Regions from separate parts of the Terrabacter lapilli genome, predicted to be linked through region 3. Evidence: riboswitches for the same ligand, from Rfam matches in the RefSeq annotation. Region 3 holds a riboswitch; each other region holds the start of a gene.
The links. A riboswitch is a leader RNA that binds a small molecule or an ion and turns the genes downstream of it on or off. The one in region 3 is predicted to bind S-adenosylmethionine.
Positions count from the first base shown of each region.

Region 1: another riboswitch for S-adenosylmethionine. It lies ahead of ABD241_RS16720 (bifunctional o-acetylhomoserine/o-acetylserine sulfhydrylase); the one in region 3 lies ahead of ABD241_RS03920 (aminotransferase class V-fold PLP-dependent enzyme).
Region 2: another riboswitch for S-adenosylmethionine. It lies ahead of ABD241_RS20690 (putative leader peptide); the one in region 3 lies ahead of ABD241_RS03920 (aminotransferase class V-fold PLP-dependent enzyme).

Region 1 covers NZ_BAAAPU010000009.1:393,566-395,756, forward strand. Annotated here, with positions in the region: gene ABD241_RS16715 (acyl-CoA dehydrogenase family protein) at 1-994, opposite strand, end outside; SAM riboswitch class IV at 1,159-1,278, shown strand; partial or broken gene ABD241_RS16720 (bifunctional o-acetylhomoserine/o-acetylserine sulfhydrylase) at 1,321-2,191, shown strand, end outside.
Region 2 covers NZ_BAAAPU010000007.1:1,183,382-1,185,572, reverse strand. Annotated here, with positions in the region: gene ABD241_RS13560 (amino acid ABC transporter permease) at 1-645, opposite strand, end outside; gene ABD241_RS20690 (putative leader peptide) at 885-965, opposite strand; SAM riboswitch class IV at 1,000-1,112, opposite strand; tRNA gene ABD241_RS13555 (tRNA-Tyr) at 1,731-1,811, opposite strand; gene ABD241_RS13550 (YajQ family cyclic di-GMP-binding protein) at 1,946-2,191, shown strand, end outside.
Region 3 covers NZ_BAAAPU010000003.1:547,680-549,870, forward strand. Annotated here, with positions in the region: gene ABD241_RS03920 (aminotransferase class V-fold PLP-dependent enzyme) at 41-1,351, opposite strand; SAM riboswitch class IV at 1,508-1,633, opposite strand; gene ABD241_RS03925 (MFS transporter) at 1,736-2,191, opposite strand, start outside.

The DNA of each region.
Region 1 (2,191 bases), on a different contig from region 3:
AGGCGTAGCACTTGGCGGCCGCGCCGAAGAACGACAGGTCCTTGTCGCCGCGCTCGGACTTCGCTGCCGCGACGTAGACCATCTGGCGCGCGGCCTCGAGCTCCATCGCCATGTCGGCCAGCATGAACTGGATGCCCTGGAAGTCGGCGATGCGCTTGCCGAACTGCTTGCGCTCCTTGACGTAGGCCAGCGCCTGGTCGAGCGCGCCCTGGGCGATGCCGACCGCCTGCGCCCCGATGGTGACGCGGGTGTGGTCGAGGGTGCGCAGCGCGATCTTCAGGCCGTCGCCGACCTGGCCCACGACGCGGTCGGCGGGGAGGCGGACGTCGTCGAAGTGCAGCTCGCGGGTGGGGCTGCCCTTGATGCCGAGCTTGCGCTCCTTCTCGCCGAACGTGAAGCCCTCGTCGGACTTCTCGACGACGAAGGCGGTGACGTTGCCGCCGCGCGGGCCGTCGGGGTCCGTCACGGCGAGCACCGTGTAGTACTCGGAGACGCCGGCGTTGGTGATCCACGACTTCTGCCCGGACAGGACCCACCCGTCGCCGTCCTGGCGCGCCCGGCACCGCATCGACGCGGTGTCGGAGCCGGCCTCGCGCTCGGAGAGGCCGTAGGAGAAGGTCGTCTCACCCTTGGCGAGCGGCGGCAGGTAGCGGGACTTGACCTGCTCGCTGCCGTCGAGGATGAGCGGGAGCGAGCCGAGCTTGTTGACGGCCGGGATGAGCGAGGCCGACGCGTCGACGCGGGCGACCTCCTCGATGACGATGCAGGTGGCGAGCGCGTCGGCCCCCACGCCGTCGTACTCCTCCGGCACGTGGGGGGCGAAGAAGTCCGAGGCGACGAGGGCGTCGTGCGCCTCCTGCGGGTAGCGCGCCTCGGCGTCGACGGCAGCGGCGTACGGGGCGATCTTGTCCTCGGCGACCGCGCGGACGGCCTCTCGGAGGGCCTCGTGGTCCTCGCTGGTCCGGAACAGGTCGAAGTCGGCGTTCGTGCTCACGGACGGTGATCCTACTCGCCGGTTCGGACGACCCGGGCCGCCTCGTGAGCGACGCCACGGGCGACGCAGCGTCAACTGCGGGGCCGAGCCGTATGCCGTGTCGGCGTCCACGATGAGGACACCCGCTCACTCTCGGTCGCGACGCATACGTACACTCCCCGGTAGGTCATGAGCGCCAGCGACAAGCCCCGGCTCGCTGGCCGGCAACCCTCCAACCGCGGTGGGGTGCCCCGGGTGAGGACCTGGCCCGTCGACGCCACCCGGCGCGCGGGCAAGCGCGGAGAGACCTCCCGAGAGTCGCTCTCCCGCACCGACCCGTCGGTGCGCCGGCTGCTGAACCCGCAGCCCCGGTCACCGACACGACCGAGGAAGAGCACCGAGCGATGACCGAGCCCAACTGGTCCTTCGAGACCAAGCAGATCCACGCCGGACAGTCCGCCGACGGCACCACCGGAGCGCGCGCACTGCCGATCTACCAGACGACGAGCTACGTCTTCAACGACACCGACCACGCCGCAAACCTGTTCGGGCTCAAGGAGTTCGGCAACATCTACACGCGGATCATGAACCCGACGACCGATGTCGTCGAGCAGCGCATCGCCGCGCTGGAGGGCGGGGTCGGGGCGCTGCTCGTGGCCTCCGGGCAGTCCGCCACGACGCTGGCGCTGCTCAACCTCGCCGAGGCCGGCGACCACATCGTGGCCTCCCCCAGCCTCTACGGCGGCACCGTCAACCTGCTGAAGTTCACCTTCCCCAAGCTCGGCATCGACGTCAGCTTCGTCGAGGACCCGACCTCGATCGAGTCCTGGCGGGCGGCCGTGCGGCCCAACACCAAGGCCTTCTTCGGCGAGACCATCGCCAACCCGAAGGCCGAGGTGCTCGACATCGAGGCCGTCGCCGCGCTCGCCCACGAGCACGGCGTGCCGCTCGTCGTCGACAACACCATCGCCACGCCCTACGTCATCCGGCCGATCGAGTGGGGCGCCGACGTCGTCGTGCACTCCGCGACGAAGTACCTCGGCGGCCACGGCACCTCGATCGCCGGGGTCATCGTCGACGCGGGGCGCTTCGACTACGCCCAGGACCCGGAGCGGTTCCCGAACTACAACACGCCCGAGGAGAGCTACCACGGCCTCGTCTTCGCGCGGGACCTCGGCGTCGGCAGCCCCCTCGGGGCCAACCTCGCCTACATCCTCA
Region 2 (2,191 bases), on a different contig from region 3:
GAGGCTGATCACCTCGTTGGCGGCGTTCGGCAGGATCGAGCGCATCGCCTGGGGCAGGACCACCTTGGTGAACTGGCGCAGACGCGGGATGCCCAGGGCTGCGGCTGCCTCGCGCTGTCCTTCGTCGACCGCGAGGATGCCGCCGCGGATGATCTCGGCGGCGTAGGCCGCCTGGTGCAGTGCCAGACCGAGGACGGCGGCGCCGAGGGCCCCGAACAGGTCGTTGGTGGAGACGCTGCCGAACGAGGGGCCGAAGGGCAGCCCGAAGGAGATGGTCTGGTAGAGGTAGGCGATGTTGAACCAGAAGAGCAGCTGCACGATGAGCGGGATCGAGCGGAAGGCCCAGATGTAGGTCCACGCGACCGAGCGCAGGAAGCCATTGTGGGACAGGCGCATTGCCGCGAGGACGACGCCGAGGGCAAAACCGGTCACGGTCCCGAGCACGGTGAGCTGGATGGTGGTGCCGAGAGCGCGCACGATCGTCTCGCTGGCGAAGTACGCGGCGAAAGTGGACCACTCCCAGCCGGGGTTGGTGGCCAGCCCGTTGACGAACATCGCGACGAGGACGAGCACGCCCGCCACACCTACCCAGGTCCACGGCGTGCGCCGAGGGACCACGGTGAGGACGGGCGACGTGTCGGGCACGGCGGTGAGGACGGCCGTCGCGGGCGGTGGAGCAGGAGCGGATGGGGAAGGTGCCGCCTGAGCGGTTCTCGGGACGGAGGTGGTGGACACTGAGGGTCTCCTGGGGACACGGGCACGCCCGTCGGGGACGGGTGGCGTGGATAGAGGTCTGCGTCGTTGCCGCCCGGCGCACGGGGTCGCCGGGCGGCCAGGTCGCGTACCGCCGGGGCTACGTCAGTCGACGTCGGCGAGGCGGTGCGTCACCGACGACAGAGCGCGCTGGAGACGCGGAGCAGGTCGACGTGCCGACGGGCCACCAGGGTGGTCGTCCGTGCGGTCATCTCTGCTCCTCGGGTCTCCGGGACCCGATCAACGAGTCCGCGCTTGCCGGCGCCATCAGCGACCGGCCAGGTCTTCACCCGGAGCACCCCGCCGCGGAGGAGGGTTGCTGTCCAGCAAGCCGGGGCTGTGCACTGGAACTCGTGACCTGCGGTGAGCGTACGCACACCGGTACGAAGCGGGCAACCGCATGGATGCGGAGCGCAAGACCGTTCACACACATCGACAGAGAGACTCGGTAGACACCAAACATGTTGCGGCACAATGTGATCCGGTCGGGCAAACTCACTGAGACCGCGCCCAATACCCCACTAAAACAGTAGGAAAAGATCCTGCCGCGTTTCGCATGTCGAGATGGTCCCGGGATCGAGACGACAGCTGGTCCCCAACTTGTGACGCTCGGGCGAACGCCTCAACCGTGGACGTGGTCCTGCGGCACTACGAGTCAGTCCTGTGGGGGCAGCAGCGCAGCCGCCGTGCCGGCAAGGCAAGGGCCTCGAATCGCCACGGCGCAGAAGTCCGTCGCGATTGCATACCCCCCTCCCCCGCATCGCCGCAGGTCACGGGCGGGAGGCCCGTAGGAGACGCCCCGTCCCGGGCCCGATTTCCCCACATATTCCCCGCGGAGCCATTCGGCTCTCACGTTTCCGCAGGTCAGAGGCTTGCAGAATAGCCTTCGGAATCCGTGGCGCCACGTACCCTCCCGGGGTACATGCAAGAGGCCCCGACCCGCGTTTGCGCTGGTCAGGGCCTCTCGGCGCACTGGGTGGCAGGTGAAGGATTCGAACCTTCGTAGCTTTCGCGACGGATTTACAGTCCGCTTCCATTGGCCGCTCGGACAACCTGCCTTGGTGCGTCTGGAAGGATAGCAAGAGATCGGGCGGGGTCAGTAATCGGGACCACGGCGACGTGTCCGGCATGTCCGCGTGCCCACGGCCACCCGTCCGACAGCCCAGCCACACGCATCTGGAAGGACCCACCGATGGCCGACTCCTCCTTCGACATCGTCAGCAAGTTCGACAAGCAGGAGATCGCGAACGCGGTCAACAGCGCGAGCAAGGAGATCGCGACGCGCTACGACTTCAAGAACGTCGGCGCCTCGGTCGACCTCGCCGGTGACGTCATCAAGATGAAGGCGAACACCGAGGAGCGTTGTCTCGCAGTCCTCGACGTCGTGCAGACCCACCTCGTCAAGCGCAAGGTCAGCCTCAAGCACCTCGACGTGCCG
Region 3 (2,191 bases):
CGCCTCCGGGGTCGAGAGCCCGCGGGGCGCCTGACCGGACTCACCAGGGCCGTTCGACCTCGACGTCGCGCGGGTCGGGCCCATCGACGACCCAGCCGGCCTCGGTCCGGGTCCACGTGGCCGCGGTGCCGTGCTCGACCAGTCCGGCCACCGCCGACACGAGGCGGCCGACGCCCTCGACGGTGGTGCCGAGGCCGATGCTGGCCCGCACGGCGGTGTCCGGCCGCTCACCCCACGGGTCCTCGAGCAGCTCGTCGACGAGCAGGTGGGCGCAGAACTTGCCGTCGCGCACACCGATGCCGTGCTCGACCGAGAGCACCTGCGACACGAGGGCCGAGTCCCAGCCGTCGACGGTGAAGGCGACGACGCCGACGCGGTCGCTGTCGTCGCCGAAGATGGAGAGCACCTCGACCCCGGGCACGTCGGCCAGGCCGGACCGCAGCCGGTCGAGCAGGCGCGTCTCGTGGTCCTCGATGGCCTCGGCGTGGCGGCGGATCGTCGCGCAGGCCGCCGCGAGCGCGATGGCACCGATGACGTTCGGGCTGCCGCCCTCGTGCCGGGCCGGGCCGGTCGCCCAGGTGGTGCCCTCCTCGCTCACCGAGCGGGTCGCGCCACCGCCGAAGAGGTAGGGGGTGCCGGCGTCGAGCCAGTCGGAGCGGCCCGCGAGCACGCCGGCTCCGTAGGGCGCATACGTCTTGTGCCCGGAGAAGGCGACGTAGTCCGCGTCCCACGCCGCGAGGTCGATGCGGCGGTGGGCGGAGAGCTGGGCGGCGTCGACGGCGATCCGGGCGCCGTGGGTGTGGGCGAGGCCGGCGAAGCGCGCGACGGGCCAGACCTCGCCGGTGACGTTGGAGGCCGCGGTGATGACGACCAGGCGGTGGCGCGAGGGGTGCTCGGACAGCGCCTCGTCGAGAAGGGCGTACGCGTCGTCGAGCGTCCGTGGCACCGGCAGCCGCACGGTGCGGAACCGGCCCCAGGGCAGCAGGGTGGAGTGGTGCTCGCTGCCGAAGACGAAGACCGTGGTGCGGCTCGGAAGCGCCTTGCCGAGCACGGCCCACGAGTCGGTCGTCGTGCGGGTGAAGACGACCGAGTCGCCCTCCCTGGCACCGACGAACTCGGCGACCTCGGCCCGCGCCTGTTCGTACCACGCGCTCGTCAGGCGCGACGCGAAGCCGGCGCCGCGGTGGACGGACGAGTACGTCTCCAGCGCGCGGTCGACGGCAGCCTTGACCGTCTCGAGCGCCGGCGTGGAGGCCGCGTGGTCGAGGTTCGCGTATGCCGTCTCGCCGCGGAGCGTCGGCACGCGCAGTCCCGCGCCGACGACAGGAGGCAGCGACCGCGCCTCGGGCACGACGTGCAGTGCACGCGTACGGACCGCCGGTGCGGGAGAGCCGCCACACGGCGAGGCCGCCGGGGACGCGGAGGGGCCGGCCGGCGAGGGGAGTGTGTGGGGCGAGGGAAGGACCGACATGTCAGTGCTCCTGGGTCAGGGGACCCACCCGGTGCGGGTCCGCGCTTGCCGACCTCGATCAGGCGAACGGACCGAGGGTGGCCTGGTCGTCACCCGGAGCACCCCACCGCGGAGGAGGGTTGCTGGCCAGCGAGCCGGGGCTTGTCACTGGCACTCATGACCTGCGCAGGACCATAGGCGGGAGATCCAGCGCGTGTCCACCAGACGGGCTGCGCGTGTCGCCATCCGAGACGCCGCGCGTGGCACGGAGCAAGCGGGCCGGGGTCAGCGGGCACGGCGCGCGCGTCGGGCGTCCCGCAGCTCGGCGAGGACGGTGACCCCGGGCTTGTCGTTCATCGACCGCCAGGCGGCGATGCCGGCTGCGCCCATCGCCAGACCGGCGAGGAGGTAGGCGGCCGTCGCCCCCGTGTAGGTCAGGGCCAGGGACGCCACGTCCACGGTGCGGGGGAGGGGAAGTGCCGACTCGATCCCGGCGGCCAGGAGCGGGGCGAGCGCGAGGACGAGCACGAGGACGACGCGGTTGAGGGACTGGACCAGGGCGAAGGTGCGGCCACGCACCTCGTCCTCGACGGTGAGCCCGAGCAGGGTGTAGCCGACGACCCACGCGACGCCGATGACGGCCCCGAGCACCGTCGCGAGCACGAGCGCGACGAGCAGCAGCGGGACGAGGGCGAGGACGAGCAGGAGCACCCCGGCGCTGGTCAGGGCCGCGCCGAAGAC